DNA from 2 places in the Pseudarthrobacter sp. B907 genome. Region 2 is predicted to be linked to the other one. Evidence: predicted binding sites of a transcription regulator. Region 2 holds the regulator's gene; the other holds the start of a gene.
What was found. Region 2 encodes HrcA, which represses chaperone genes, less so after heat shock. Its sites were predicted from a motif close to TTNGCACTCGNNNNNNNCGAGTGCNAA; they were not measured.
Positions count from the first base shown of each region.

Region 1: groES (co-chaperone GroES) is a predicted target of HrcA. The motif match lies at 15,952-15,978, and genes of this name have one in related genera.

Region 1 covers NZ_JBEEQE010000007.1:114,508-136,278, reverse strand. Annotated here, with positions in the region: gene ABLI39_RS08340 (formate--tetrahydrofolate ligase) at 1-551, opposite strand, end outside; gene mshA (D-inositol-3-phosphate glycosyltransferase) at 625-1,890, opposite strand; gene ABLI39_RS08330 (GNAT family N-acetyltransferase) at 1,989-2,525, shown strand; gene ABLI39_RS08325 (family 4 glycosyl hydrolase) at 2,543-3,985, opposite strand; gene ABLI39_RS08320 (carbohydrate kinase family protein) at 4,068-5,159, shown strand; gene alr (alanine racemase) at 5,836-7,059, shown strand; gene tsaE (tRNA (adenosine(37)-N6)-threonylcarbamoyltransferase complex ATPase subunit type 1 TsaE) at 7,056-7,673, shown strand; gene tsaB (tRNA (adenosine(37)-N6)-threonylcarbamoyltransferase complex dimerization subunit type 1 TsaB) at 7,676-8,347, shown strand; gene rimI (ribosomal protein S18-alanine N-acetyltransferase) at 8,419-8,871, shown strand; gene tsaD (tRNA (adenosine(37)-N6)-threonylcarbamoyltransferase complex transferase subunit TsaD) at 8,868-9,980, shown strand; gene ABLI39_RS08290 (glutamate--cysteine ligase) at 10,019-11,170, opposite strand; gene ABLI39_RS08285 (glycoside hydrolase family 3 protein) at 11,548-12,981, shown strand; gene ABLI39_RS08280 (shikimate 5-dehydrogenase) at 13,030-13,830, shown strand; gene ABLI39_RS08275 (class I SAM-dependent methyltransferase) at 13,814-15,073, opposite strand; gene ABLI39_RS08270 (hypothetical protein) at 15,130-15,543, shown strand; gene groES (co-chaperone GroES) at 16,137-16,433, shown strand; gene groL (chaperonin GroEL) at 16,515-18,125, shown strand; gene ABLI39_RS08255 (DUF389 domain-containing protein) at 18,241-19,209, opposite strand; gene ABLI39_RS08250 (acyltransferase family protein) at 19,354-21,429, shown strand; gene guaB (IMP dehydrogenase) at 21,608-21,771, shown strand, end outside.
Region 2 covers NZ_JBEEQE010000019.1:4,879-14,509, reverse strand. Annotated here, with positions in the region: gene ABLI39_RS14885 (PhoH family protein) at 1-292, opposite strand, end outside; gene ABLI39_RS14880 (GerMN domain-containing protein) at 754-1,638, shown strand; gene ABLI39_RS14875 (16S rRNA (uracil(1498)-N(3))-methyltransferase) at 1,680-2,462, opposite strand; gene dnaJ (molecular chaperone DnaJ) at 2,465-3,592, opposite strand; gene hrcA (heat-inducible transcriptional repressor HrcA) at 3,674-4,687, opposite strand; gene ABLI39_RS14860 (DUF3097 domain-containing protein) at 4,933-5,781, shown strand; gene ABLI39_RS14855 (DUF4870 domain-containing protein) at 5,902-6,321, shown strand; gene hemW (radical SAM family heme chaperone HemW) at 6,358-7,596, opposite strand; gene lepA (translation elongation factor 4) at 7,599-9,452, opposite strand.

The DNA of each region.
Region 1 (21,771 bases), on a different contig from region 2:
ATGTCCAGCACGCGCTTGAACGTCATCCGGCGCGGGTCGATGTTGAGCGCGTTGCCCTGGTAAATGTGGTTGTCCACCAACGCCATCAGGGCGTTGTTGGCGGAGGTGATGGCGTGGAAGTCGCCGGTGAAATGCAGGTTGATTTCGTCCATCGGCAGGACCTGGGAGTAGCCGCCGCCGGTCGCGCCGCCCTTCATACCCAGGATTGGCCCAAGCGAGGGCTCACGCAACGCGATCATCACCCGGTGCCCGGCGCGGGCCAGGGAGTCCGCCAGCCCGACCGTGGTGGTGGATTTGCCCTCGCCAGCCGGCGTCGGGGACATGGCCGAGACGAGCACCACCTTGCCGGGGGCATGCGCGGCGTCGAGCGTCAGCTTGGCGGGGTCGATTTTCGCCTTGTAACGGCCGTAGAATTCCAGCGCCTCGGGGTTGATCCCGGCGGCGGCGGCGATGTCCTCGATCGGCCGCATGGTGGCCCGCTGGGCGATCTCCAGATCGCTCAGGATAGGGGCGGTCCCGGAGTCGGTGGTTTCCGTGGTGTTCTCAGACATCGTTGTCCTTCGGCTCGTGGCGTCATGGCGTTCCGGCCGGTGGTTCCGGCGGTTGGCCCGGTCTGGCTCCCGGTCACGGCGTGTGGCCCACCGGGATGCTTCGTGTTCCAAAATACTGGACCAGGGCGGCCTGGTAGCTTTCCAGCGTGATCGCGGCGGTGCGCTGCCAGCCGAAACCCTGGGCATGCACGGACGCCGCGCGGCCCATGTCCTCCCGGGTGGCAGGGTCGTCGTGCAGGGCCTCGAGCGCGTCGGCCCAGTCGGCGGCCTTGTGGCCCTCCACCAGCAGCCCGGTCCGGCCGTCGAAGATCGCGCGCGAGAGCCCGCCGACCTTCGTGGCCACCACGGGGGTGCCGCAGGCCTGGGCTTCCAGGGCGACGAGTCCGAAGGACTCGCTGTAGGAGGGCATCACCACGACGTCGGCCGAGCGGTACCAGCCGGCCAGCGTGGGCGCGCTGACCGGCGGGTGGTGCGTGACGACGTCGTCCATGCCCGCGGCGGTGATCAGCGCCTTGAGGTCGAAATCCTTCGACCCGCTCACCGCGCCCAGGATGGTGACCTGCAGGTCGATGTCCGGGCGGCGGCCGCGCAGCAGGGCGGCGGCCTTGATCAGGACCTGCGGGCCCTTGAGCCGCTGGATCCGACCGGCGAACAGCAGGTGGAAGCGCCCCGGCAGGACGCCGTGCTGGCTGCGGGCGCGGCTCCGGAAGGCGGGCGTGAACACGGAGAGGTCCACGCCCGGCGGCGCCACGTCGATGCGGTCGGGGTCGGCGTCGTAGTGCGAGACCAGCTCGGCGGCCTCGGTGCCGGTGTTCGCGATCAGCCGCGCGGCGCCGTCGACGATCCGGTGTTCGCCCTCCTCGCGCCGGCGCGGCTCGGGCTGTTCGCCGGACTCCAGCAGCAGGTTCTTGACCTTGGCCATGGTGTGCATGGTGTGCACCAGCGGCACCCCCCACAGCTCCGACAGCTCCAGCCCCGCGACCCCGGAGACCCAGTAATGGGAGTGGATGACGTCGTAGCGGCCATGCGGTTGAAGCTGCTTGATCCGGTCGATTTCGGCGACCATGCTGTGCAGCAGCGCCGGTAGTTCCTCTTTGGGCAGCTTCCTCGGCGGACCGGCGAGCACGTTGTGGACGCAGACGCCCGGGGACGGGTGCTCGACGGCGGCCTGGCCGGCCGCGGTGGACCGGGTGAAGATCTCCACCTCGACGCCGGTCTCCGCCAGGGCCGCGGCCAGGGCGCGGACGTAGACGTTCATGCCCCCGGCGTCACCGGAGCCGGGCTGTTCCATCGGCGAGGTGTGCAGGGAGAGGAAGGCGACGCGGCGGACCAGCGGCATCCTGCTTCCTTCCCTTCGCGCGACGTGGATTCGGTAAAACACTACTCCTGAACCGCTGACCGGTCCGCCGCGGCCGGCGTGCTGCTAACGTGGCGGCTGTGAGCGCAACCGCAGAAACCGTGCCGGCCTCGGCCCCGTGGGAGATCCGTGAGGCCACCGCGGAGGACTGGCCCGCCATCTGGGAGATCCTGGAGCCGGTCATCAGGGCGGGGGAGACCTTCACCTGGGACCCCGACACCACCGAGGTCCAGGCCCGCGACAAGTGGTTTAAGACGGCCCCCGGCCAGACTTTCGTGGCTGTCGGAACGGGCGGGTCCGACGGCATGGTGCTCGGCACCGGCGAGCTGCACCCGAACCAGGGCGGCGGCGGCAGCCACGTCGCCAACGCCGGCTACATGGTCCGCGCCGGGTACGGCGGGCGGGGCGTGGCCCGCGCCCTGTGCGCCTACTCGCTCCAGGCGGCCCGCGACGCCGGGTTCCGCGCCATGCAGTTCAACGCCGTGGTGGAAAGCAACGTCCGGGCCGTCGCCGCCTGGCAGGGCATGGGCTTCGAAATCCTCGGTACCATCCCGGAGGCCTTTAACCACCCGCGGCTGGGCTACGTGGGCCTGCACGTGATGTACCGCAGGCTCTAGGACCCCGTGGCCCAGAGCTAAGACCCCGCAGCCCAGAGCGCCGCGAGGTCAGGAAACGCCGCCTCGTAGCCGGCCAGCAGCCGAGCCGCGAGCTCCTCCGAATCGACCAGCGGGTGCCGGGCGAACGCGGCCAGGGCAGCCTCCCGGCGGCCCCCGGCGTCGGATGCGGACTGCGGGCCGGTGGCCCGGGCCACGCCGCCCGCCGGGGCGGTGGCCCGGACCACGAGCCGTTCGACGTCTTTGACCCGCCGCATCAGCGCCAGTTGCGCCTCCGCGGGCCGGTCCTGCGGGATCGGGACCACACCGTCCGTGCCCACCCGGCAGGGGACCTCGACGACGGCGTCCACCGGCAGTCCCGGGACCGCCGCGGCCGGCGCCCCGCCCGGAATCGGCACCGCGTTGCGGGTGTTGAGTACCAGCTGGGCCTCGCCGCCCCCGGAAAGGGCCCGCATCGCCGCCAGCGCAACGCGCTCGTAGCCGCCGCCGGCCAGGTCCTCCTCGTCGCGGTGCTCCCCGGCCGCCCGGGCCTCGGCCAAGTAACCCTCCTCGCGGGAGCGGCGCGCGGCATCCCAGAGCCGGTACGCGTCCGGGCCGGCGGACGCGAGCCGCGGATAGAGCTCGGCCTGCTGGACGTGGATGGACTCGCCGCGGGTCTGCGCGGCGGCCCGCATGGCGGCGACGGCCCGGGCGGTCTCGTAGTAGTAGAACAGGTACTCGTTCGGCAGGCAGCCCAACTGTGCCAGGAAGGGCTGCGGAAAGAGCCGGCCCTCCTCGAAACCGGCCAGCACCCCGGCGTCGGCAAGCAGGCCGGGCAGGAGGTCCGCGCCGCCGGCCTCCAGCCGGTAGAGCCAGCCCAAATGGTTGAGCCCGTAATACCCCGCGCCGTCGAGCCGGCCTGCCGGGAGCGCGACGCCGGCGGCCCGGGCGGCGCGGTGCACCAGCCCGCCGGCCGAATCGCAGATCCCCACCACCCGCTCGCCGAGCACCGGTACCAGCGCCTCGGTCACCATGCCCGCCGGGTTTGTGAAGTTGACCAGCCACGCCGCGGGGCAGAGGCGCCGCATCGCCTGGGCCAGCTGAAGCATCGGCGGGATGGTGCGCAGGGCGTAGGAGATGCCGCCGGCCCCGGTTGTTTCCTGCCCAAGTAGCCCCAGGTCCTGCGCCACCCGCTCGTCGACGGTGCGTCCGGCCGTGCCGCCGGGCCGGATCGCGGCAAACACCATGTCCGCGCCGGGCAACGCATCGGTCAGGGACGTGGTGGTGCGGACGCGTGGACCGCCACCTGCCCCGCCCGGCTGCTGCGGCATGGCGGCCAGCACGGCCCCGACGGCGGCGAGCCGGCCGGCGTCGACGTCGTACAGCACCAGCTCCCGGACCAGGCCCGCGAACGGCCCGGCGGAGAGCGCCCGGTAAAGCAGCGGCACCCGGAATCCGCCGCCGCCGGCAATCATGAGCCGCATGACTGCAGTCTATTCTGCGGGGCGCCCGGGGGCCCGGAGCGCCGTCTACCGCAGGCCACAGGGACGGCGTAGTGTGCCGTGTATGGACGCGATTCCAGCGCCGCGCTTCGACCCGCTCGCCGCCGTCCGGACCCCGGCGGCGGGTGGCTTCGACCTGCTCCTGACAGGCACCGTGTTCCAGGACATCATCTTCACCGGCCTCCCGCACGCACCCCTGCCCGGCACCGAAATCTGGAGCGAGGGGATGGGCAGCTGCCCAGGCGGGGTGGCGAACCAGGCCATCGCCGCGGCCCGGCTGGGGCTGCGGACCGGGCTTGCCGCCGCGTTTGGCGACGACGGCTACGGCGACTACAACTGGAAGATCCTGGACCGGCAGGAACACGTGGACCTCTCGCTCTCCCGGCGCGTGCCCGGCTGGCACTCGCCCGTCACCGTGTCGCTGAGCGTCGAGAAGGACCGCTCCATGGTCACCCACGGCCACCCGGCGCCCATCACCTCCACCGAACTGATCGGCTGCGCGCCGCCCGCCCTCGCCGCCGTTGCCGAGCTGGGCGAGGAACTGGAACCGTGGGCCGTCGACGCGCACCGGGCCGGCGTGCGGCTTTTCGGCGACGTCGGCTGGGACCCTACCGGCACCTGGGCGCCAGCGCGGCTGGACAACCTGCGGTACTTCCACGCCTTTATGCCCAACCAGCAGGAGGCCATGGCCTTCACCGGCAAGGACAACCCGTGGGCCGCGCTCTACGCGCTCGCGGACAAGGTCCCGGTGGCCGTGGTGACCCTGGGCCCGCAGGGGTCCATGGCGGTGGATTCCGAAACCGGCGAAGAGGAGTGGGTACCGTCGCTGCCGGTCCCGGCCTTTGACCCCACCGGAGCTGGGGACTGCTTCGGGGCGGCCTTTATTGTCGGCTGCCTGGCGGGCTGGCCGCTGGGGGACCGGCTCCGCTTCGCCAACCTGTGCGCGGCCCTGGCCGTGCAGCACGTTGGCGGCTCGCTCGCAGCCCCCGGCTGGGGTGACCTCGCCGACTGGTGGCAGCGCGCCAACGCCCGCAAGGAACGCCAGGGCAGCCAGTGGCTGCGCCGCTACCGTTTCCTCGAAGAGATTGTCCGCAACGTGCCCCCCGAGGCGCAGCGGCGGGCGACGGCGACCATCGCGCACCTCTCCGACGCGTAGCCAGGGTTTGTGGGGTGTGGGGTGGGTTGGGACTGCGCTTGCGGGCGTCCCGGTCGGATGGACATGCCCGTTGCTTGGTTCGAGGAGTGGACATATTCCTAATTTGTCCACTGCTGGCTGTCGGGAATGGGCATGTCCGTTGGTGGGGTGTGGGGCGGGTTTCCTGCAGGGATGGACATGCCCGTTGCCTGGGTCGGGGAGTGGGCATAGTCCTGATCTGTCCACTGGTGGCCGCCGGGGATGGGCATGTCCGTTGGGGGGGCGTGGGCCGGGTTTCCTGGTGAGATGGACATGCCCGTTGCCTGGGGCGGGGAGTGGGCATAGTCCTGATCTGGCCACTGGTGGCCGCCGGGGATGGGCATGTCCGTTGGTGGGGCGTGGGCCGGGTTTCCTGGTGGGATGGACATGCCCGTTGCCTGGTTCGGGGAGTGAGCATATTCCTGATGTGTCCACTGCTGGCCGCCGGGGATGGGCATGTCCGTTGGGGGGGCGTGGGCCGGGTTTCCTGGTGAGATGGACATGCCCGTTGCCTGGGTCGGGGAGTGGGCATATTCCTGATGTGTCCACTACTGGCCGCCGGGGATGGGCATGTCCGTCGGGGAGGGATGGGCATGTCCGGAGGTGCCGGCCGGGTGCGGAATTCAGCAGCAACTGCCGCCACCCGTAGAATCGTAAAGTGATATACCCAGCAGCAACAGGTGATTTCCGGCCCCTGGCGGACGCCGGTCCGGGCCATGGCGAGGAACGGTCGGCCGTGATCGACCTCGAAGCCATCCGGTACAACGTCCGGCGGCTGGCGGCCGTGGCCTCGCCGGCCAAGGTGATGGCTGTCGTCAAGGCCGACGCCTACGGCCACGGTGCCATCCCCGTCGCCCGTGCCGCGCTCAGCGCCGGGGCCAGCTGGCTCGGCGCCGCCCACATTTCCGAGGCGCTGGCCCTTCGCGCCGCCGGCATCGAGGCCCCCCTGCTGGCCTGGCTGCACACCCCCGAAAGCAACTTCGCCGCCGCCGTGGCCGCCGGCATCGACATCGGCTGCTCCGGCTGGGAGCTCGGCCGGATCGTCGCCGCCGCCCGCGAGCAGGAACGCCCCGCCCGGATCCACCTGAAGGTCGACACCGGGCTCGGCCGCAACGGCGCCACCCTGGAGTCCTGGGACACGCTGCTGGGCGAGGCGATGGAATACCAGGACCAGGGGCTGCTGCGCGTTGTGGGGATCTTCTCCCACCTCGCCGTCGCCGACGAACCCGACCGCCCCGAAACCGACGAGCAGCTGGCCGCCTTCCGCGAGGTGCTGGCGATGGCCCAGGACGCCGGCGTCGACCCGGAGGTCCGCCACCTCGCCAACACCCCGGCGACGCTGTCCCGGCCGGACACACACTTTGACCTGGTCCGCGTGGGCCTGGGCGTCTATGGGCTCTCGCCGTTCGAGGGGCAAAGTTCAGCGGAAGTCGGCCTGCGCCCGGCGATGTCCGTCCGCACCGTCGTCGCGCACTGCAAGGACGTGCCCGCCGGCCAGGGCGTCTCCTACGGGCTGAACTACCGCACCGCCGGCAACAGCACCCTCGGCCTGGTCCCGCTGGGCTACGCCGACGGCGTCCCGCGGGTCGCCACCGGCGGCCCCGTCCGGGTGGCGGGTCGGACCTACCCCGTGGTGGGCCGGATCGCCATGGACCAGATGGTGATCGACCTCGGTCCGCTGCACGTCTCCGCCGGTGGGGCCACGCTGCTCGGCGCCGAGGCCGTGCTGTTCGGCGACGGCGCCGACGGCGGCCCCACGGCCGAGGACTGGGCCCGGGCGGCCGGCACCAACAACTACGAGATCGTCACCCGGATCAGCCCGCGGGTGCCGCGCCGGTACATCAACGAAGAGCCCGCGCCCGACGCCGGGGCAGGACAGTGAGCGAAGCGGCCTGGGAGCGGACCCTCACGGTCGGGACCGCCGGGCAGACGCACGCCCTTGCGGCCGCCCTCGGCGCCGGGCTGCAGGCGGGGGACCTGCTGGTCCTCACCGGCGAACTCGGCGCCGGCAAAACCACCTTCACGCAGGGCCTCGGCGAAGGACTCGGCGTCCGCGCCGGGATCATCTCGCCCACCTTCGTGCTGGTCCGGATCCATCCCAACCGGCCGGACGGGCCGCGCCCCGGCGGTCCGGACCTGGTGCACGTCGACGCGTACCGGCTGGAATCGGCCTCCGAAATCGACGACATCGACCTGGAAAACACCATGGACAGCTCCGTGACCGTGGTGGAATGGGGCCGCGGCCGGGTGGAGCACCTGAGCGAGAGCCGGCTCGAGGTGGACCTGCACCGCCAGCTCGGCGGCACTCAGGCCGGCACTCAGGCCGACGCCCAGAACGTCGGATCCCAGCCCGCCGGCGTCGTGCTGGACTTTGACACCGACGACGCCGACGAGCCCCGGACCGTGGTCTTCCGCGGCTTCGGCCCGCGCTGGGCCGAACCGCCCGCCGCCCTGGCGGCTCTCCCGTCCCCGCCCGCGACCCCGGAAACGGACTGACCATGCTGATCCTCGCCATCGATACCTCGGCCGTTGCCAGCGCCGCGCTCGTCTCCGACGATTCGCTGGAATCCGTCGTCGGCAGCTTCGCCACCGCGGACACCCGCAGCCACGCCGAGGTGCTGGCCCCCGGCATCGAGCAGCTGCTCGCCGGCGCGGGCCTTCGCGGCGCCGACGTCGACGCGATTGTCACCGGGGTGGGGCCGGGCCCGTTCACGGGCCTGCGCTCCGGCATCGTCACGGCGCGCAGCCTGGCGTTCGTCTGGGACAAGCCGCTGTACGGGCTGATGAGCCTCGACGCCGTTGCGCTGGAAGTGGCCGAGTCGACGGAGGCCCCGGCCGAGTTCATCGTGGCCACCGACGCGCGGCGCAAGGAGGTTTACTGGGCCCGCTACGCCCAGACCGCCGGCCAGCTCCCGCGGCTGCTGGACGGGCCCCATGTGGGGTTCGCCGCCGAGCTGCCGGACCTTCCCGTTTACGGCGCCGGCGCCGGCCTGTACCCGGACGTCCTGAACGTGGTCCCGGAGTTCTCCGGGCGTCAGCCCGAGGCGCTTTCGCTGGGCCAGTTTGCCCTGGCCCGCCTCGCGGCGGGGGAGCAGCTGTTGGACAGCACCCCGCTGTACCTGCGCGAATCGGACGCGCAGGTCCCCGGGCCGCGGAAGCGCGCGCTGTGACCGCCCCGGACGCCCCGCAGGGCCCGCGACACGGCCCGCCGCAGGGCCCGCCCGGCGTGGAGCTCCGTCCCATGGTTCCCGCGGACATTCCCGCCGTCCACGCCCTGGAGCTCCGGCTGTTCCCGGTGGACGCCTGGCCCCTGCAGATGTTTGCCGACGAACTGACGCAGACCGACACCCGGCGCTACCTCGTTGCGGAAGCCAACGGCGAGATCGTCGGCTACGCCGGGCTGATGTGCATCGAACCCATCGCGGACGTCCAGACCATCGCCGTCGTGCCCGAACGCGAGGGCAAAGGGATCGGGTCGGCGCTGCTGACCGAGCTGATCCGCGAAAGCCGGCGCCGGCATGCCGCCGACGTGCTGCTGGAGGTGCGCGCCGACAACCCCCGCGCCCAGCAGCTCTACCGGCGCTTCGGCTTCGAGCAGATCCACGTCCGGCCGCGCTACTACCGCGACGGCGTCGACGCGCTGATCATGCGCCTGCAACTGCACACCCCTCCGAGCGAAACGGACCGAGCATGAACCATATCGCGCACAGTTCCCAGCCACTGGTGCTGGGAATTGAATCCTCCTGTGACGAGACCGGCGTCGGCATTGTCCGCGGAACCCGGCTGCTGGCCAACACGGTTTCATCCTCCATGGACGAACACGTCCGCTTCGGCGGGGTCATCCCGGAGATCGCCTCGCGCGCGCACCTTGACGCGTTTGTCCCCACCCTCCGGGAGGCCCTCGCCGCGGCGGACGTGACCCTGGCCGACGTCGACGCCATCGCCGTGACGTCCGGCCCGGGCCTCGCCGGGGCGCTCATGGTGGGTGTGTGCGCGGCCAAGGCGCTCGCCGTTGCCACCGGTAAGCCGCTGTATGCGATCAACCACCTGGTGGCGCACGTCGGCGTCGGCCTGCTCGAGCCGGGCGACGGCGTCCCGAGCGTCTTTGCCGGTGGGAATGCGCTGCCTGAGAACCTCGGCGCGCTCCTGGTCTCCGGCGGGCACACCGAGATCCTCCGGATCCGCAGCATCACGGACGACGTCGAGCTCCTCGGTTCCACGATCGACGACGCCGCCGGCGAGGCCTACGACAAGGTGGCGCGGCTGCTGGGGCTGGGCTACCCGGGCGGGCCGGCGATCGACAGGCTGGCGCGCACCGGTAGCGCCAAGGCGATCCGGTTCCCGCGCGGCCTGACCCAGCCCAAGTACATGGGCACCGCGGAGGAACCGGGCCCGCACCGGTACGACTGGTCCTTCAGCGGCCTGAAAACCGCCGTCGCCCGCTGCGTGGAGCAGTTCGAGGCACGCGGTGAGGAGGTGCCGGTCGCGGACATCGCCGCCGCCTTCCAGGAGGCCGTGGTGGACGTGATCACCTCCAAGGCGGTGCTCGCCTGCCGCGAAAACGGCATCACCGAGCTGCTGCTAGGCGGGGGAGTGGCCGCGAACTCGCGGCTGCGCCAGCTCACGGAGCAGCGCTGCATGGCGGCCGGAATTCGGTTGACCGTCCCGCCGCTGGCGCTGTGCACGGACAACGGGGCCATGGTCGCCGCGCTCGGTGCGCAGCTGGTGATGGCCGGAACGGCGCCGAGCGGGATCGGCTTCGCGCCGGACTCCTCGATGCCGGTGACCTCCGTGTCCGCCTAGGCGCAACGCCCGGGAACAGGGACGCGGCGTCCGGGGACCTAGGCTTCGGGGCCCTTGCGCATCTGCTTGACCAGGTCCAGTACGACGGCGCGCAGGTCGCCGCCGTGCTCGGCGGCGACGCGGCGCTGCCGCTGGTAACCGGCGCCCCGCCGGATGATCTTTTCCACGTCGGCCAGTTCGGTGCTGCAGCCGAGCTTCGCGGCCACGGGCTCCAGCCGCGTGAGCGTCTCGCGCAGGTGGTCGGTGACGAGCTGTTCGTTGCCGTCGGCGTCCAGGATGATGATCGCGTCGAGGCCGTACCGGGCCGCACGCCACTTGTTCTCCTGGACGTGCCACGGCGGCATGGTCGGGATGGTGCCGCCGTTGTCCAGGATGGTGGAGAACTCGTCCACGAGGCACTGCGTCAGGGCGGCGATCGCGCCGACCTCCTCCAGCGTGGCCAGCCCGTCGCAAATCCGCATCTCGATGGTGCCGAGGTTGGGCACCGGGCGGATGTCCCAGCGGATCTCCGAGAGGGTGTCGATGACCCCGGTGGTGAACATGTCCTGGACGTAGGACTCGTATTCCTCCCAGCTGGCGAACTGGAACGGCAGGCCCGCCGTCGGAAGCTGCTGGAACATGAGGGCGCGCTGGGAGGCGTAGCCGGTGTCCTCGCCGCCCCAGAAAGGGCTGGAGGCGGACAGCGCCTGGAAGTGCGGGAAGTAGTTGACCAGGCCGTCGAGCACCGGCAGAACCTTGTCGCGGCTGTCCAGGCCCACGTGGACGTGCACCCCGTAGATGACCATCTGCCGGCCCCACCACTGGGTGCGGTCGATCAGCTTGGCGTACCGCTCCTTGTCCGTGACCGGCTGCAGCTGCGGCGGGCTGAAGGGGTGGCTGCCGGCGCAGAAGACCTCCACGCCCATCGGGTCGGTGACCTCGCGCAGCGCGGCGAGGGAGCTGTCCAGGTCCGCCTTGGCTTCGGCCACGGTGGTGCAGATGCCGGTGACGAGTTCCACCGTGTTCAGCAGCAGTTCCTGCTTGATATGGGGATGTTCGTCATCCTCGTTCAGCTCGGGATGGCGGTCGGCCACCCCCCGGAGCACCTCGCCGGCCACCGAGGCCAGCTCGCCGGTTTCGGCGTCGACCAGCGCGAGTTCCCATTCCACACCAAGAGTTGATTGCCTGGATGAAGCGAAATCAATCTTCATGTGGTCCCTTCGCTGTTTTGTTTCGCGCTGTTTTGTCGCCGGCTGTGCTGCTGCCCGCGGCGGCATGCGGTGGCAAGGCAACGGTGCTCCAAGTCTAGTGCAGGGGTAGCATCGAGCTGGTGGCCAAGTTACAGCTGATACGTGAGAGTTTTCACAGAAGAAGCCAGTTGCCGGCGGCCCTGGCGCTCCTGACGGGGCTTGCCGTAGCGGTGGCAGGCTGCGCCGGACCGGAAGCTGCGGGCCCCGGACCGACCCCGGACCGGGGCTCCGCCGCCGGGGCGCCGCCGGCGGCCGACGCCGGGCCCGGGGCCCCGCGACCGCTCGGCTGGGGTCCGGACCAACGCGACGCCGATGCCGCGGCCGGTGCCGTTTCGGGCATGAGCCTTGAGCAGAAGGCCGGGCAGGTGCTGCTGCCGTTCTTCCCCGGGCTCGACTCCGAGGCCCATGCCCGGACCATTGAGCGGCTGCACCTCGCCGGTTCGATCGTGATGGGCGACAACGTCCCTGCCGCCCCTGACGGGCAGGTGGACACTGCCGCCATGCGGGCCGCCGCCGAACGCCTGCAGCGGGCGGCCCGGGCCGACGGCCGCAGCTGGCCCGGGCTGATCGGCGTGGACCAGGAGGGCGGAGCTGTCGCGCGGCTGCGCGCACCCCTGACCGAGTGGCCGGCCCCGATGAGCTACGGCGCCGCGGACAGTGAGCCGCTGGCGTCCGACGCCGGCCGTGCCCTCTCCGCGGAGCTGGCCGGGCTCGGCTTCAACGTCGATTTTGCCCCCACGGCGGATGTCACCGTGGGCCCGGCAGATCCCGCCATCGGCGCCCGCTCGATCTCCGGCAGCGCGGACACCGCGGCGCACGTCGGCATCGCCTTCTCGCGCGGCATGCTGGCGGCCGGGATCCTGCCGGCCGCCAAGCACTTTCCCGGCCACGGCTCCGTGACCGTCGACTCGCACGAGGGCCTGCCGGTCCAGGGCGCCGGCCTGGAGCAGCTGCGCGCCAGGGACCTGAAGCCGTTCCAGGCCGCCATCGACGCCGGGCTGCCCATGGTCATGACCGGGCACATCGCCGTGCCTGCGCTGCAGCCCGGGGTGCCCGCCTCGGTCTCGCCGGCGGCCTACGCGGAGCTGCGCCGGATGGGCTTCAAGGGCGTCGCCGTGACCGATGCCCTCAACATGGGTGCGATCGGGAAGCAGTTCCCCAACGACGCCGCCGCCCCGCTGGCGCTCGCCGCCGGCGCGGACTTGGTGCTGATGCCGGCGTCGGTGGAAACCGCCCACGCCGCCATCGTGGCCGCGGTCCGCAGCGGCTCCCTGCCGGCCGCCCGGCTGGACGAGGCGGCCACCCGGGTGGCCACGATGCAGCTCTGGCGCGCGCGCAGCCTGGCGCCGCAGGGCAGGCCGCCGGGCAGCGGCTCGGCGCTGTCACAAAAAGTCTCCCAGCAGGCCATCACCGTGCTGGCCGGGCCCTGCCGCGGGCCGATGGTCCCGGCCAGCGTTCGGGTGAACGGCGGCTCCGAACAGGACCGGGCCAGGTTCGCGGCGGCGGCCGGCCAGGCCGGCATCCGGATCGGCGACGGGCCGCTCGTGACGCTGATCGGCTATGGCGGAGCTCCGGCGACCGCGGATGTGGCGGTTGCCCTCGACGCCCCCTGGCCGCTGGAGAAGTCCGCCGCGCCCGCGAAAATCGCGCTCTACGGCCGGACCCAGGAGGCCTTCGACGCGCTGCTGGCGGTGCTGGCCGGGAAAGCGACCGCGCCGGGGAAGCTGCCGGTCGCCGTCGGGCCGCAGGGAGCGGGTGCCGGCTGCCGCTGAACCGGGGCCATGGCGTTTAATGGTGCTGTGCCCATCCTGAACAAAGACATGACCCTGTGCATCTCGCTCTCGGCCCGGCCGAGCAACAACGGGACCCGCTTCCACAACCACCTGTATGAACAGCTGGGCCTGAACTGGATCTACAAGGCCTTCGCCCCCACCGACCTCGCCCAGGCCATCGCCGGGGTGCGAGGCCTCGGCATCCGCGGCTGCGCGGTCTCAATGCCTTACAAGGAAGACGTCATAGCCCTGGTGGACGCCATGGACCCGTCGGCGAAAGCCATCGATTCGGTCAACACGATCGTCAACGACGGCGGCACGCTCACGGCCTATAACACCGACTACACGGCAATCGAGCAGCTGCTGGCGCGCAACGCCGTCCCCACGGATTACTCCGTGTGGCTGCTGGGCGCCGGCGGGATGGCGAAAGCCACCGCTGCGGCGCTGCGCGACGCCGGCTTCCGCAACGTCACCGTGGTCGCACGCAACGAGGAGGCCGGCCGGGCGCTGGCCGGGCTCTACGGGTTCGACTGGCGGGCCGACCTCGAGCCGTCCGGCACTGCCGAGCTGCTGATCAACGTGACGCCGATCGGCATGGCGGGCGGCCCCGATGCGGAGGCGCTGCCCTTCCCGCAGGAGGCGATCGGCGCCGCGAAGGTGGTGTTCGACGTCGTCGCGCTGCCGGCCGAGACCCCGCTGGTGAAGGCCGCCCGCGCCGCGGGCAAGCAGGTGATCACCGGCGCCGAGGTCGCCACGATCCAGGCCCTGGAACAGTTTGTGCTCTACACCGGCATCCGGCCCAGCGACGAACAGGTCCGGGCCGCCGAGGAGTTTATGCGGGCCCAGTAGCCCCGGCCGCCGGGACCTGGACCGGCTCCACCGAAATGGCCACCCGCTCCTCGCCGATCCTGGTGAGGACCAGGGTGGCCGTTTTGGTGGCGGAATTCCTGGCGCTCCTGCCGCCCGGGAGCAGCTGTTTGCGCAGTTCCTCCGGGGTCACCGAGGTACCGCGTTTCTTGATGTCCAGGACACCGACGCCGTTGGCCTTGACCCAGGCCTTGAGCGCCTTGACGTTGAACGGCATCACCTCGAGGACTTTGTACGCGCGGGCGAAGGGCGTCTCGCGCAGTTCCGGCGCGCAGATGTAGGCGATGTGTTCATCTACCAGATGCCCGCCGAGCTGCAGCGCGACGTCGGCAACCAGGCCGGCACGGATCACGGCGCCGTCCGGCTCGTAGAGGTAGCCCTCCACGGCCCCCACCGGGGCGGCCGGCCCGGCGTCGAACTCCTCCGAGCTGGTGAGCTCCGCGGCTCCCTGCGGCCCCAGGACCAGGGCGGCGCGGCGGATCCCGGGCCGGCGGACCGCGTTGAACCAGAGGGCCACCTCGGTAACGTCGCCGCCCATCGAGACCCACTGCGCCTCGCAGCCCGCGGGCACGGAGGCGTGCGGCATGCCCGGGCCCATCTTCACGCCGACGGCCCGGCCGGACGCGGCCAGGGACTCCACAAAGGACAGCGGCGGGGAGAAGTCCTCCGGGTCCCAGAGGCGCTTCGTTCCCGAGCTCGACGTAGTGCGGCGGGCCGGGTCGAGCCAGACGCCGTCGATCCCGTCGAGCGGAACGGCGGCGGCATCGGCGTGGACCACGGTGGCGTTCCGGAACGGGATCAGGTTCATGGTGGCGCAGGCCGCGGTGGTTTCATCCAGTTCGACGGCGGTGACCGTGATGTCGAGGGAGGCCAGCGCCATCGCATCCGCCCCCAGCCCGCAGCCCAGGTCCGCCACGTGGGAAATCCCGGCGGCGGCGAACCGCTGCGCATGCCGTGCCGCGACGGCCAGCCGGGTGGCCTGCTCCAGGCCGGCCCGGGTGAAGATCATCTGCCGGGCGAATTCGCCGAACTTGGCCTCCGCCTTGGTCCGCAGCCGGGACTGCGTGAGTGCCGCCGAGACCAGCTCGGGGGAATGGCCGGCTTTCCGCAGCGAGGCGTTGAGCCGGAAGGCCTCCTCCTCGCGGTACGGGCCAAGAGACGCCAGCAGTTCCCAGCCCTCCGGATTCAGGAGCGGGGCGATCTGGTCCTGCGTAGTCTCAGCCATGCCATCAAGCGTAGTTCAGGCGCGGAACGCCCGGCACGACCGATAGGCTGGACGGCATGGACGACAGGGACACAGAGGACTTCGGCGCGGCGGGCACCCGGGAGCCGGGCGACGGGGAAAATCCGGGCCGGAGCGGCCTGGTCCGCTTCGCCCGGCCCGCGCTGATTGCGGGCAGTGTGGTGGCGGTCGTCTGCGTGGCGCTGCTGGTGATCATCTTCGCCCTCGACTCCTTCAACGCCACCGTGTATTCCGTTGGCGGCAAGGACGTCACGGACGCCACCGACGAGGCGCGGGCCATCCGCGAAACCTATGCCCCAGCCCGGGTGGGCGGCATGATCTTCCTGGTCCTCGGGGCGCTGGCCGCCCTCGCTGGCGGCTTCGTCATGTACCGCGAACGGAACACCTCCGCGCAGGTCGACGAGGACGACGACGGCCAGGACTGGGACTACGAGGACCTCGCGGGGCAGTAGGCCGCTTTGGCCTTGGCCCGCTTGGCCCGGCGCAGGGTCGGCGCCGGCATGGACTGGGACGGACATACCCATCCTTCGCCGCCAGCACTGGACATATTGCGTATATGCCCATCCGTGGCGGCCAGCACTGGGCATGTCCATCGCCCCCGGACAGCATGTCCATTGCAGCGGGCCGGCGATGAGCACGCTCATCGCCCAGCACCAACAACGGACAAGCTCAGCGCCCGAGGCAACATGTCCGTCCTCCAAGCCGCCGGGCGGGCATGTCCATCGCCGAGCGCCAGCACTGGGCATGTCCATTCCTGGCCGGGCGGGCATGTCCAACGCCGAGCGCCAACGCTGGGCATGTCCGTCCTCCAAGCCACCCGATGAGCATGTCCATAACCGCGTTCACCGACGACGAACTTTCTGGCACTCACCTTGACCGAGTGCTAACTCCTTACATAGAGTCGTCATTGGCACTCTCCCTAGGCGGGTGCTAACACCTGAAGCTTTACCGGCCTGGCTGCTGCCGGCACCGCGACGACGGTCTGTACGCCATGGCACCACAGCTTTAAAGTCCACGAATTTGCTGACGAAAAGGAGAGGTCCGAGTGTCGGTCTCTATTAAGCCTCTTGAGGATCGTATTGTTGTCCGCCCGCTCGAAGCCGAGCAGACCACGGCTTCCGGCCTGGTTATCCCGGACTCCGCACAGGAGAAGCCGCAGGAAGGCGAAGTTGTTGCAGTAGGCCCCGGCCGCTTTGACGACAACGGCAACCGCGTTCCCGTCGACGTCGCCGTCGGCGACGTTGTCATCTACTCCAAGTACGGCGGAACCGAAGTTAAGACCGGCGGCGTCGAGTACCTCGTGCTGTCCGCCCGCGACGTTCTGGCGATCGTCGTAAAGTAACTCTCTTGGACCCCCGCGCCGCCGATTCCTTCGCTTTGAACGGAACGGCTGCGCGGGGTTCCGTCTTGAAAGGACAAAACCATGGCAAAGCAGCTCGCGTTTAACGACGCTGCCCGCCGGTCGCTTGAAGCCGGCATCGATAAGCTCGCCAACACGGTCAAGGTGACGCTCGGCCCGCGCGGCCGCAACGTCGTGCTGGACAAGAAGTGGGGCGCCCCCACGATCACCAACGACGGCGTCACCATCGCCCGTGAAGTCGAACTGGACGACCCGTACGAAAACCTTGGCGCGCAGCTTGCCAAGGAGGTCGCCACCAAGACCAACGACGTCGCCGGCGACGGCACCACCACCGCCACCGTGCTCGCCCAGGCCCTGGTCAAGGAAGGCTTGCGCAACGTTGCCGCCGGCGCCGCCCCGGGACAGATCAAGCGCGGCATCGAGGTCTCGGTCGAGGCCGTCGCCGCCCGCCTGCTGGAGAACGCCCGCCCCGTCGAGGGCACCCAGGTGGCCAACGTGGCCGCCATCTCCGCGCAAAGTGACGAGGTCGGCGAGCTGCTGGCCGAGGCGTTCGGCAAGGTCGGCAAGGATGGTGTGATCACCATCGAGGAGTCCTCCACCACGCAGACCGAGCTGGTCCTCACCGAGGGCATGCAGTTCGACAAGGGCTACCTGTCCCCGTACTTCGTCACCGACGCCGAACGCCAGGAAGCCGTCCTCGAGGACGCCCTCATCCTGATCAACCAGGGCAAGATCTCCTCGGTCCAGGAATTCCTGCCGCTGCTGGAGAAGGCGCTGCAGAGCTCCAAGCCGCTGTTCATCATCGCCGAGGACGTCGACGGCGAGGCCCTCTCCACGCTGATCGTCAACCGCATCCGCGGCACCCTGAACGTCGTCGCCGTCAAGGCTCCCGGCTTCGGTGACCGCCGCAAGGCCATGCTGCAGGACATCGCGACCCTCACCGGCGCGCAGGTCGTCTCCCCGGAGCTGGGCCTGAGCCTGGACACCGTGGGCCTCGAGGTCCTCGGCACCGCCCGCCGCATCACCGTGACGAAGGACAACACCACCATCGTCGACGGCGCCGGTTCCGCCGAGGACGTCGCAGCCCGGGTCGCCCAGCTGCGCGCCGAGCTGACCCGCACCGATTCGGACTGGGACAAGGAAAAGCTGCAGGAGCGCCTGGCCAAGCTGGCCGGCGGCATCGGCGTGATCAAGGTCGGCGCAGCCACCGAGGTCGAGCTGAAGGAAAAGAAGCACCGCATCGAGGATGCCGTGTCCTCCACCCGCGCCGCCCTCGAAGAAGGCATCGTGGCCGGCGGCGGCTCCGCCCTCATCCACGCGCTCAAGGCGCTCGATGAGGACCCGGCCGTCCAGGCGCTCGACGGCGACGCGGCAGCTGCCGTGGGCATCGTCCGCCGCGCCCTGACCCAGCCGCTGCGCTGGATCGCCCAGAACGCCGGCTTCGACGGCTACGTCGTCGTCGCCAAGGTGTCCGAGTCCGCGGTCAACCAGGGCTTCAACGCCAAGACCGGCGAATACGAGGACCTGATCGCGGCCGGCGTCATCGACCCGGTCAAGGTCACCCGCGCGGCACTGCGCAACGCGGCCTCGATCGCCGCGCTGGTCCTCACCACCGAAACCCTTGTGGTGGAGAAGCCGGCCGAGGAAGACGAACACGCCGGGCACCAGCACTAAGGTTCCCGCGCACTAGTTCCCGTGCAACAAAAGGGACCGGACCAGCTCCAGCTGGTCCGGTCCTTCTTGTTATGGCGGGCCCCGGCCGGCGCCTGTCAGCGCCCGTCACGTCACGTCAGCGCCCCTGCGCCTGCGCTTTCCGCTGCAGCCGCGCCGCGGCGTCGCGCGGCAGGCGTTTGGTGACCACCCGGTAGAACAGCAGCACCGCCACCGCCGACACGACGATCCCGACCAGGTTCACCAGCAGCTGCAGCGCCGAGCCCGCCGCCTTCTGGTACTCACCGAGCACCAGCGCCACCGCCACAAAACCGGCCGCCGGGACCGTGGTCACCGAAATGAAAACGCCGATTAGGGCCGCCGACCGCCGGCCGATCACGGACAGCATGCCGGCGGTGCCGGCCAGTAGGGCCACAATCAATGAATACGGCCCCGGATGGTAAATGAACTCCACCGCCGAGCCGCGGTCCAGGGCATCGGCGGGAAAAAGACCAAGCGGGACGGAGAGCCAGGCCGTGAACGCCGCCGCCAGCATGGCGACGGGGAACCCCACGCCGAGCGCCAGCGCCGCGCGGCGCCCCAGCCGCCACTGGCGCCGCACCAAGGCCACGGCCAGCGCGGCGAGCGGCCCGAACTCGGGACCGACAGCCATGGCGCCCACAATCGCGATGGTCGAGTCGGTGACGATCCCGATCGCAGCGAGCTGGGTGGCCAGGACCAGGAACGCCAGGTAGCTCCACGTCAGCCGGGAGTCCTCCCCGGTCTGCCGGGACACCTCATCCCAGATCACGGCGTCCGCGCCCTCGCCGGGGGCAGCCGCCGCGGCCTCGTCCGCGCGGTCGGAGAGCAGCAACTCGGGCGTGGTCACCGAGATCGAGCCGACCTCCTGGACGTTGAGGGCGTGGAGCTTCTCGATCAGCGCCTCGACGGCTTCCCGCGCGACGAAAACCAGGATCACATCTCCCGGCGGGAGCACCGAGGCGCCCGGGTGCAGCGCCACCTCCGCCACTCCAGGCCCGTCCGAACAGCTGTCCACCACAGCACCGGTGAGCTGCTCCGGGACACAAATCCGTAACTGCACGATCACTCGCGGCCTCCTTCGACTCGTTACAGACTAGGGCCTGCTGCGTGGCCGGCGCCCGCAGGCAGACCTCCCAGCGATTGGCGCAGAAAATTACGGTTCAGTAACATTGATGTTTTTGGAAGTGTGCCTGAGGGGTCCCCAGTGTCGATCGAGCGAACCGTAGCCAGCCCGCCGCCCGCATCCGCGGGTTCGCCGGCGCGCCGCAAATCGGGTTACCGGCCCGAGGTGCAGGGCCTGCGTGCGCTTGCCGTCCTGATGGTAGTGACCTACCACGTGTGGCTGGGCCGGGTCTCCGGCGGCGTGGACATCTTCCTGCTCATCTCGGCCTTCCTGATGACCCTGAGCTTCGCCCGGAAGGTGGAGAGCGGGAAGCCGCTGCGCCTGCTGAGCCACTGGCTGCACCTGCTCAAGCGGCTGCTGCCGGCCGTCGTGGTGGTGGTCCTCGCCGTGCTGATCGGCACCTGGGCCATCCTGCCGGCAAGCCGGTGGCCGGACATCCTCGACCAGGCCTGGGCGTCGCTGCTGTACCGGCAGAACTGGCTGCTTGCCGACACCGCCGTCGACTACTACGCCCAGGACCACTCCGGTGCCAGCCCGCTGCAGCACTTCTGGTCCCTATCCATCCAGGGGCAGGTCTTCCTGCTCTGGCCGCTGGTCTTCGCCGGCGCCGCCCTGCTTCACCGTGTGCTGCGCCGGACGAAGCTGGATGACCGGCTGACGGACTACCGGCTGATCCTGGCCCTGGCCTTCGGGACCATCTTTGCCGCGTCGCTGGCTTACTCGATTGACCAGACCGCCAGCAACCAGGCCTACGCGTACTTCGACACCCGGACCCGGCTGTGGGAGTTCGCCCTCGGCTCGCTGCTGGCCCTGGCGCTGCCGCACCTGAAACCGGGCAAGGCGCTGCGCGTGGTGCTGGGCTGGGCCGGCCTGGCCGCGATGCTTTCCTGCGGGCTGCTGCTGACCGTGGACCGGTCCTTCCCCGGTTTCATCGCGCTGTGGCCCACGCTGGCTGCCGCCGCCATCATCGTTGCCGGGCAGAGCGGCAGCCGCTTCGGCGTCGACCGTCTGTTGACGTGGCGCCCGCTGGTGGCCCTGGGCGACAACTCCTACGCCCTCTACCTCTGGCACTGGCCGCTGCTGGTGCTGGCGCTGGCCGGCCTGGGAATCACTGCGCCGGACCTGGTGCAGGGGCTCGCCATCGTGGCCGCCTCCGTGGCGCTGGCCGTGCTCACCACCCGCTACGTCGAGAAACCGCTGCGCGACTGGCACTGGCCGCAGCGCCGCGCGTGGCGCACCGCCGTCGTCATCGCCGCCTGCGGTGCCCTGCTGGCCGGACCCGTCACCGTATGGCAGAGCCAGCTGATGGCCGATGAGGCCGCCGCCGCGGCCCAGCCCCGGGAGCTGACCCCCGGCGCCGCCGCGCTGGCGCCGGAGAACGCCGGCAAGCCGACTCCGGACGCCAAGATCATTCCCGGCCCGGCGGCCCTGAAGAACGAGTGGGCCGACATCGACGGGCTCTGCACGGACTCCAACGTGCCCGCGGACCCGCTGCTGGCAGGCTGCCTGCAAAACAGCCGGCCGGACCCCGTGACGAAGAAGATTGTGGTGCTCGGCGACTCCCACGCCCAGCAGTACATGGCCGCCCTGGGCCCCATCGCCAAGAGCCACGGCTGGGAAGTCGTGACCCTGCTCAAGGGCAACTGCCGTTTCGGCGGGGAATCGCCTGAGCGCGATGCGGACTGCAACGCCTTCAACAAGGCGAGCGCCCAGTACGTGCTGGATCACAAGCCGGACGCCGTGTTTACGGTCGCCTCGCTCACGCTCAAGGACGCCCCGTACGAAACCGAGGTGCCGCAGTACCTCGAGGGCATCAAGCCGTTCACCGACGCCGGGATGGAGGTGGTGGGCATCCGCGACAACCCGCGCTTCACCATGAACATGCCCGAATGCGTGCAGAAGAAGGGCGCCGACGCCGCAGCCTGCAACGTTCCGCTGCAGGAATCGCTGGCCGCCTCCTCGCCGCTGGACGCCTACCGGGGCAAGGTCGCCGGACTCCACCTCATGGACCTGAGCGACTTCATCTGCGCCAACGGCACCTGCCCCGCCGTCGTGGGGAACGTCTATGTCTACAAGGACGACAACCACCTCACCAAGACCTACGTCCAAAGCATGATCCCGATGTTCGAGCAGCGGCTGCTCGCCGCCACCGGCTGGACGTGACGCGCGCGGCGCGGCCAGGCATGCCGTTGCTCACATTCGCGGCCCGGAATATGGGGATCGGGCCCGAGGTTCTACTATTTACACAACACTTCTGCACAGGCCACGCCCGTAATGACGGGCTGGTCATCTGCTGCAACCCCTACCCGTGAACCCAGAAACCAAGGTAAGAGGCGCACTCATGACCCAGCCCGAACACGACCCTTTCGGCTTCGTTGGCCTGACCTACGACGACGTCCTGCTGCTGCCGGGACACACCAACGTCATCCCGTCCGAGGCTGACACCTCCTCGCGGATATCCAAGCGCATCACCGTGAACACCCCGCTGCTCTCCGCTGCGATGGA
Region 2 (9,631 bases):
TGCCGCGGGCCACGAGGCCGCGCACTTCGTTGAGCAGCCGCATGATCCGGGGTACGTCGGCGGCCGGGCCGCTGATGGCGAGTTCGTTGCCGCGGACATGGAAGTCGACGTCGGGGAACTGGGTTTCGATGAAGCGCAGGGCTTCGTCGTGGCTGCCCAGGGACTGCACCATTTGGTCGGAGTTGTCGAACAGGACCACTTCCGTCCGCAGGCCTGGGAGGGAGTGGGGAAATTCCCCTGCGGTGCGCTCGCCCGCGCTGATCCGGGCCTTGCCGTTGGCTGCTTCAGTCATGGTGTTGGCCCGTGGGCCTCTGGTCCCCTCCAGTTCGGAAATGGTCTCCCGCCATTGCCGGCCGACGCCGGTCCGGGCCGTCAGCGCCGGTTCCGGCGGGTCCCTCCATCTTACGCCAGCGCGGCCCGGGACCGGCGCCCGGGTCCGGCGCAGCGACATTAGGTATCAACTTCATATCGTCCTCATATCGTTCCCGTTGCAGTTCGCCGGCCGGCGCGAAAACCCGCCCGGAGCGCCCCGGCGCTGTGTAATGCTGGATTTGGCCTTGCCGGGCCCGACGCTGCCGTTCCCCGACGGAGGGCGGGCAACCCGGCGCGGCCGGCGCCCTGCCCGCGGAACAAACCCGGCAGGCACGGAGCAGTGCATGATTCAGGGCTCACAGCGAAAGGACGGCGGCCATCAGCCAGCGTGAAGTAGTCAAGGCAGCAGGACGGCGTGCGCGCCGTGGGGCCCTGCTGCTGGTGCTGCCTGCCGCCCTGGCGCTGTCCGGCTGCGTGGCCACGCCCCAGCCGGGAATCACCGACTCGGGCACTCCCACCCAGACGGTGCCCGGCCCCGCCGCGGGCGCCGCCGCCACCAGCGCGCCGCTGGAATCCACGCAGGCGTCCAACAAGGCCCCGGTCTACTGGATCGGGCGCAGCAACAACAATGTCTTCCTCTACCGCGAGTTCCGGGACGTCTCGGAGCAGGACAACCCCATCACACGGGCCCTGCGCGTGATGATGTCCGAGAAACCGCTGGATCCCGACTTCTTCACCCCTTGGCAGAACCCGAAAAAGCTGGCCACGTCCATTTCCGGCAAGAATGTCATCACGGTGGATGTGTCCGCGGACGCGTTCAACAGCAACGTCGACGCCGAGATGGCCGAACGCGCCATCCAGCAGCTGGTCTACACCGCCACGGCCGCCGGTGCCAGCGCCGGCCTGACCGACGCCGGGCAGCAGATCCAGGTGGTCATCCTGGTGGACGGGCACACCGATTACGTCGCGTTCAACCGGGTCCGCCTCGGTTCGCCGACGTCGCGCAGCGCCGGGATGGTGGCGCCGGTGTGGATCATCGATCCGCAGGAAGGCACCCAGGCAGCCGAGGGGGCCGTGAAGTTTACCGGCCGGAGCACCGTCCCGGGCGGCAAGCTGCGCTGGGAGATCCTGCGGGTCGACGGCACCACGAAGACCCCCTACCTGAACGGCAACATCACCGCCTCCCCGGACGGCGCGCAGGCCGGCCTGTTCAACTTCTCGCTGAACCTCGGGCCCGGCAGCTATGAGGCCCGGGTGTCGCAGGTGGATCCGGGCAGCACGGTGCAGGACCTGAACGTGGACACCCGCGGCTTCACCGTCCGCTAGGCACGGCCCCGGCAGCGGCGCCCGTCTGCGGTGCCCGGCGGCTACCAGCGGCCGAGCACGTCGCTGGCCAGCACGGTGGCAGCCGGGCCCGCGGTGGAGGAACGCAGCACATGATGGCCCAGCAGGGCGGTCACCGCACCGGCGTCGCACAGCCGGGTGACCTCGCGGGGGCTGATGCCGCCCTCGGGACCGACAATCAGGAGCACCTCGCGCGGCTCGCCGCCGTCACTCCCCTGCCCCTGGGCCGCGCCGCGCCAGCTTTCCAGCACCTGGCGGAGCGGGCGGACCGCATCCTCGTGCAGGATGACGGCAAGGTCCGCGGCCGCGACGGCTGCCTGCAGGGCGCCGCCGTCGACGGCGTCCCGGACCTCCGGGATCCAGGCGCGGCGCGCCTGCTTCGCGGCGGCCGTCACCACGGACTGCCACTTGGCGTGGGCCTTCGCTGCGCGCTCGGGCTTCCACCGGACGATCGACCGTTCCGCCTGCCAGGGCACGACGGCGTCGATGCCCAGTTCCGTAGCGGTTTCGGCGGCCAGTTCGTCGCGGTCGCCCTTGGCCAGTGCCTGCACCAGGATCAGCCTGATATCCGGCCGCGCCTCGGTGCTGGCCTCGACGCATTCCACCGTCAGCTCCTGGGGAGCGACGGCGGTGACGGTGCCGGTGATGCGGGTGCCGGCGCCGTCGGCAAGGTCGACCGCCTCCCCCACGGCCAGCCGCTTGACGGTCACCGCATGGCGCGCCTCGGCGCCCGTGAGGACGAACGTTGTGCCGGGGCCCTGGTCGTCCAGGGTTCCTGCGGGCGTGAAGAAGACCGGGTTACTCACCGCTACAGGTTACCGAGCCGGTCCCGCAGCTTGGCGAAGACGCCGCCGCTGGCGGCGAGCTTGCCTTCGGTGAACTGCTCGCCGCGGAGCTTGGCGAGCTGGCGGAGCAGGTCTTCCTGGGCGGCGTCGAGCTTGGCCGGGGTGTCCACCTGCAGGTGCACCTTGAGGTCGCCGCGGCCGTAGCCGCGCAGGTGGGTCACGCCCATGCCGCGGAGCGTGATGATCTCGCCCGACTGGGTGCCTGCCTTGACGTCGATCTCCTGCGCCCCGTCAAAGGTCTCAAAGGTCACTTCCGTGCCCAGGGCGGCCGCGGTCATCGGGATGTGTAGGCTCGCGTGCAGGTCGTCGCCCTCCCGGACGAAGGTCGGGTCGTTGTTGACCCGGATCTCGACGTACAGGTCGCCGGAGGGACCGCCGGCCGGGCCGGCCTCACCCTGGCCGGAGAGCTGGATGCGGGTGCCGGTGGCAACGCCGGCCGGGACCTTGACAGTCATCGAGCGGCGGCTGCGGATCCGGCCCTGGCCGCCGCACTCGTTGCAAGGGTCCTTGATTACGGTGCCGAAACCCTCACAGCTGCCGCACGGGGCAGTGGTCATAACCTGGCCGAGGATGGAGCGCACCGCGCGCTGGACCTGGCCGCTGCCGCCGCAGATGTCGCAACGTTCGGGGTGGCTGCCCTCACGGCAGCAGGAGCCCTCGCAGGTGGGGCAGGTGACGGCGGTGTCCACCTCGAGCTTCTTGTTGACGCCGAAGACGGCGTCGCGGAGCTCGATCCGGACGCTGATCAGTGCGTCCTGCCCGCGCCGGACCCGGGAAGCGGGGCCGCCCTGGCCGCCAGCGCCGCCAAAGAAGGTCTCGAAGATGTCCTGGAAGGCGAAGCCCTGCCCGGCGTAGCCGCCGCCGAAGCCGTTGTCGGTGCCGTTCTCGTTGCCCGTGGTGTCGTAGACCCGGCGTTTCTGCGGATCGGAGAGCACCTCGTAGGCGTGCGTGACCGCCTTGAACCGGTCCGAAGCGTCGTCACCGGGGTTCACGTCCGGGTGCAGGGTCCGCGCGAGTTTGCGGTAGGCCTTCTTGATTTCTTCCCCCGTCGCTTCGCGGGAGACTCCAAGAACGTCGTAGTGGCTGCTCAAAGTGTGTATCTCTTCCTGGTTGTACTGCCGGTAACTGGCAGAGCCTGTGTCAGGTAAATGGCTGGTGCCGGGGCCGGGCCGTCAGGGCCCGAGGATCCGTGAAAGGTAGCGGGCCACCGCACGGACGGCGGCCATGGTGGTGGGATAGTCCATCCGCGTGGGTCCGAGGACGCCGACCTTGGCGGTGGCGTCCGGACCGTAGCCGGTGGCCACCACGGAGGCTTCGGAGAGGCCGTCGTAGGGGTTCTCCCGGCCGATGCTGACGGTGACGCCGCGGGGGTCCTGCGCCATGTCGCTGAGCAGGCGCAACATCACCACCTGCTCCTCGAGGGCCTCGAGCACCGGGCCGATGCTGAGCGGGAAGTCCACGTTGGACCGGGCCAGGTTGGCCGTGCCGGCCATGACCATCCGTTCCTCGCGGCTGCTCGCCGCCAGCGACTCGAGCCCCCGGGCGAGGGCCTGGGCCGCGCCGCGCCGAGCGGGCGGGCAGCTGTCCGCGACGGCCTGCAGCGACTGCGGCAGCAGGTTCAGCGGGGTGCCCGAAAGCTTGGCCAGGAACAGGGTGCGCAGTTCCGCGAGGGCCTCGTCGCCGAGCTCCTGGCCGACGTCGATCACCCGCTGTTCCACCTTGCCGGTGTCGGCGATCAGCACGGTCAGCACCTTGCGCGGAGCCAGCAGCACAAATTCGATGTGCCGGACCCGGGCCCGGCTGAGCAGCGGGTACTGCACGACGGCGACCTGGTTGGTCAGCTGCGAGAGCAACCGCACGGTCCGGTCGAGAACGTCGTCGAGGTCGTCCGAGCCCTCCAGCAGCGCCTGGATGGCGCGCCGCTCCGCAAGGGACAGCGGCTTCACGGCCGAAATCTGGTCCACGAACAGGCGGTAGCCCTTGTCGGTGGGGATCCGACCGGCGCTGGTGTGCGGCGCCGTGATCAGGCCCTCGTCCTCCAGGGCCGCCATGTCGTTGCGGATCGTGGCGCTGGAGACGCCCAGGTGGTGCCGCTCCACCAGCGCCTTGGATCCCACCGGTTCACGGGAATGGACGTAGTCCTCCACGATGGCGCGCAGTACTTCAAGTTTGCGTGGCTCGCTCACGCCCCACCTCCAATCGACCTGTTTCCGCTGAGCCGGGTGCCGCCGGGCGTGACGGGACGCGCCCGGGAACCCGCGGTTAGCACTCGACATGCCTAAGTGCTAACCAGTCTAATATGACTCGCGCCGTTGTTAGCATTGGATTCGCTGCGGGCGTGACCGCCGGGACAGGTGTTTCCGGGCACACCGCAGGCCGCGGGACCGAATCGTCCCCCGAAACTTTCCGAGCGCAAAGCAGTGTGTAGCAGATGACGTACCAGAACTGGGGCCCGCAGGACCTGTCCGCCCCCGCCAAGGCCCAGCTCCCTGAAATCCCGGTGGAACGCGGCATGGTGCTGGAGGACGTCCAGTCCGGCTGGGTGGGCGCTGTGACCCGGGTGGAGAAGTCCGGCGGCATGCACGTTGTGGCCCTCGAGGACCGGCGCGGCAAGTCCCGTTCCTTCCGGCTGGGCTTCGGCTTCCTGCTGGAGGGCCAGCCCATCCGGCTGATGCCGCCCGCCCCCCGGGCCCCCGCTGCGGCCGCCGGGGCGCGCACGGCCTCCGGCTCGGTGCGGGTGGCCGGACAGCGCGCCCAGGTGGCCAAGGCCAGCCGGATCTGGGTGGAAGGCAAGCACGACGCCGAGCTCGTCGAGAGGGTCTGGGGCGATGACCTGCGGGTGGAGGGCATCGTGGTCGAGCCGCTGCATGGCATCGACGACCTGGCTGCCGCCGTGAAGGAGTTCGGGCCGGGCCCGGGCCGCCGGCTCGGTGTGCTGGTGGACCACCTCGTCCCGGATTCGAAGGAGTCCCGGATCGCCGACGCCGTGATGGCGTCCCCGGGGGCCGCCGGCAACGTGCTGATCGTCGGGCACCCGTACGTGGACGTCTGGCAGGCCATCCGCCCGGCCGTGCTGGGCATTGAACAGTGGCCGGTGATCCCGCGGGGGGTGGACTGGAAGACCGGGATCCTGACGGCCTTCGGCTGGCCGCACAGCAGCAAGGAGGACATCGGCCTGGGCTGGCAGAAACTCCTCGGGGCCGTCCGCAGCTACGCGGACCTGGAACCGTCCCTGCTGGGCCGGGTGGAAGAGGTCATCGACTTCCTTACGGTGCCGTAGCCGCCCCGCTGTGCGCCGGTTCGGTGCCCGAGCAAGTATTCTTGGAACGGCGCCCGCAGCGTTTGTTGCGGCCGCGGCCCTACAAGTACCAATGCTCCACCGCAATCCAAAGGACGAAACGTGGCAGAAGATGCACGCGAACACACGGACCACCAGGCAGGCCATGGCGAGTCGCAGTATCACGGCGTGCCCGCTAATGCCCTGCCGCTGACGGCGAGCGAGGACCGGCAGTGGGCCACCCTGGCGCACTTTGGCGGCATTCTGGGCTGCATCCCTTCGCTGCTGATCTACCTGATCTTCAAGGACCGCGGCCCCTTCACGGCGCAGGAGTCGAAGGAAGCGCTCAACTTCACGCTGCCGCCCACGATCGCCGCCGTTCTCGCCAACCTGCTGGTCTTTGTCCCGGTGGTCGGAAACCTGTTCGCCGTGCTGGCGACGGCCATCTGGCTGGCCCTGGCCTGCTTCTCCGTCGCGGCGGGCATCCACGTCAACCGCGGCCAGCCGCACCGCTACGAGTACAACCTCCGCTGGATCAAGTAGCGCGCACGGAGACCTACCGCCGGCGCGGTCCGGGTCCTAGTCGGGCAGGATCCTGCGGACCACCGCGTCCGCCAGCAACCGCCCCTTGAGCGTCAGCACCAGGCGGCCCTTGAACGCCTGTACCGGGTCCACCAGCCCGTCCGCGATCAGCCCGGCCACGGCGTGCCGTCCGGTGTCCCCCAGCCCGCCCAGGCCCGGGATGTCCAGTCCGGTCACCAGCCTGGCCTCGAGCATCACGCGCTCGACGTGGCGGGTTGCCGAATCAAGCGTCTCCCGGCCGGCGGCCGGCGATACCCCGGAGCCCAGCCGGGACGCGTAGGCCGTGGGGTGCTTCACGTTCCACCAGCGGACCCCGCCCACATGCGAATGTGCGCCGGGTCCGATCCCCCACCAGTCGTCCCCGCGCCAATAGGCCAGGTTGTGGCGGCAGGCCTGCTCCGGGGTGCGGGCCCAGTTGCTGACCTCGTACCAGCCAAGGCCGGCGGCGGAGATCAGCTCGTCGGCGAGCTCGTACTTGGCTGCGTGGTCGTCGTCGTCGATTCCGGGGACCTCGCCGCGGCGGATCTGGGCGGCGAGCTTGGTGCCGTCTTCGACAATCAGCGCGTAGGCACTGATGTGGTCCGGGCCGTAGGAGAGCGCCGTCTCGAGCGAGTAGCGCCAGTCCTCCAGCGACTCGCCGGGCGTGCCGTAGATCAGGTCCAGGCTGACGGCGAGGCCGGCCTCGCGGGCCCACTGGACCACTTGCGGCACACGGCTGGGCGTGTGGGTGCGGTCCAGGACCTTCAGGACGTGCGGCACGGCGGACTGCATGCCGAAGGAGACCCTGGTGAAGCCGGCATCGGCGAGCAGCTGCAGTGATTCGGGCGTGACCGAGTCCGGGTTGGCCTCGGTGGTGACCTCGGCGCCGGGCTCCAGGCCCCAGGTCTTGATCGCGGCGGCCAGGATGCTGGCCAGGTCCGCGGCCGGCAGGAGCGTGGGCGTCCCACCGCCAAAGAAGACGGTGCTGAGCCGGCGCGCCGGCAGGCCCGATGCTGTGAGCACCCGGCCGGCGAACTCCACTTCGGCTACGGCGGTGCCGGCGTAGGCGTCCTGCGAGGCACCGCCGCCGAGCTCGGTGGCGGTGTAGGTGTTGAAGTCGCAGTAGCCGCAGCGGACGGCGCAGAACGGAATGTGCACATAGAGCCCGAAGGCCCGGTCCGCGGCGCCCTCCAGCGCTTGGCCGGGCACGAGCCCGTCCGGCGGCGCGGGGTCACCGAGGGGAAGCGCGCTTGGCATGGCTACTTCTTGGCCTTGTCCTTGGACTCTTCCGTGGTCAGGGCGGCGATGAAGGCCTCCTGCGGCACTTCGACGCGGCCCACCATCTTCATGCGCTTTTTGCCTTCCTTCTGCTTCTCCAGCAGTTTGCGCTTTCGGGTGATGTCACCGCCGTAGCACTTGGCCAGGACGTCCTTGCGGATGGCGCGGATGCTTTCGCGGGCAATGATCCTGGAGCCGATGGCGGCCTGGATCGGCACCTCGAATTGCTGGCGCGGGATGAGTTCGCGCAGCTTGCCCGTCATCATCACGCCGTAGGCGTAGGCCTTGTCGCGGTGGGTGATGGCGCTGAACGCGTCCACCTGCTCGCCCTGGAGCATGATGTCCACCTTGACGAGGTCGGCTACCTGGTCGCCGTCGGCCTTCCAGTCCAGCGAGCCGTAGCCGCGGGTCTTGGATTTGAGGATGTCGAAGAAGTCGAAGACGATCTCGGCCAGCGGCAGGCGGTACCGGATTTCCACCCGGTCCTCGGAGAGGTAGTCCATGCCGCCCATCACGCCGCGGCGGCTCTGGCACAGCTCCATAATGGCGCCGACGAATTCGTTGGGGGCCAGGATGGTGGCCGCCACCATCGGCTCGCGGACCTCGGAGACCTTGCCGGTGGGGTATTCGCTGGGGTTGGTGACGTGCACGACCTTCTTGTCCTCCAGCGTCACCTCGTACTCCACGTTGGGGGCGGTGGAGATCAGGTCCAGCTTGTACTCGCGTTCGAGCCGCTCGCGGGTGATTTCCAGGTGCAGCAGCCCCAGGAAGCCGACGCGGAAGCCGAAGCCCAGCGCGGCCGACGTCTCCGGCTCATAGACCAGCGCGGCGTCGTTGAGCATCAGCTTCTCCAGCGCGTCGCGCAGCACCGGGTAGTCCGTGCCGTCCAGCGGGTACAGGCCGGAGAAGACCATCGGCTTGGCGTCGGCGTAGCCGGGCAGCGAGTCGCTGGCCGGCTTGGCCAGGTTGGTGACGGTGTCGCCGACCTTGGACTGGCGCACGTCCTTCACGCCGGTGATCAGGTAGCCGACCTCCCCGACGCCCAGGCCCTTGGACGGGGTGGGCTCCGGGGAGCTGACACCGATTTCGAGCAGTTCGTGCGTGGCGCGGGTGGACATCATCTGGATGCGTTCGCGCGGGTGCAGCATGCCGTCGACCACACGGACGTAGGTGACAACGCCGCGGTAGGTGTCGTAGACGGAGTCGAAGATCATGGCCCGGGCGGGGGCGTTCGGATCGCCGACCGGGGCGGGGAGGTCGCGGATGATCTTGTCCAGCAGGACCTCGACGCCGGCGCCGGTCTTGCCGGAGACGCGCAGCACCTCGTCCGGGTCGCCGCCGATCAGGTTGGCCAGTTCCTCGGCGTACTTCTCCGGCTGGGCGGCAGGAAGGTCGATCTTGTTCAGGACGGGAATGATCGTGAGGTTGTTCTCCATCGCCAGGTAGAGGTTGGCGAGCGTCTGTGCCTCAATGCCCTGGGCCGCGTCCACGAGCAGCACGGCGCCCTCGCAGGCGGCCAGCGACCGGGACACCTCGTAGGTGAAGTCGACGTGGCCGGGGGTGTCGATCATGTTCAGCGCGTAGCTGGTGCCGTCCAGTTCCCACGGCATCCGGACGGCCTGGGACTTGATGGTGATGCCGCGTTCGCGCTCGATGTCCATCCGGTCCAGGTACTGGGCCTTCATGTCGCGGGACTGCACGACGCCGGTGTACTGGAGCATCCGGTCGGCCAGCGTGGACTTGCCGTGGTCAATATGCGCAATGATGCAGAAGTTCCGGATGAGGGCCGGATCTGTTGCGGCAGGCACCGGGGCGGTGCGGGCCATGGGAGACACGCAGGGTCCTTACTGTTTGGCAATACCTGGGAGCTGTACTGGCTGGCTGTTCCACGGCCGAACGCAGCGGGTGGAACCGTGTTGCCTGTTCCACCGCGCTGCGGCACGCCGCATTTCTCGTTCCTTATAGTCTCCCACGTCCCGGAGCGTGGCCCTGCATCAGCCGCCGCGGTCAGGCG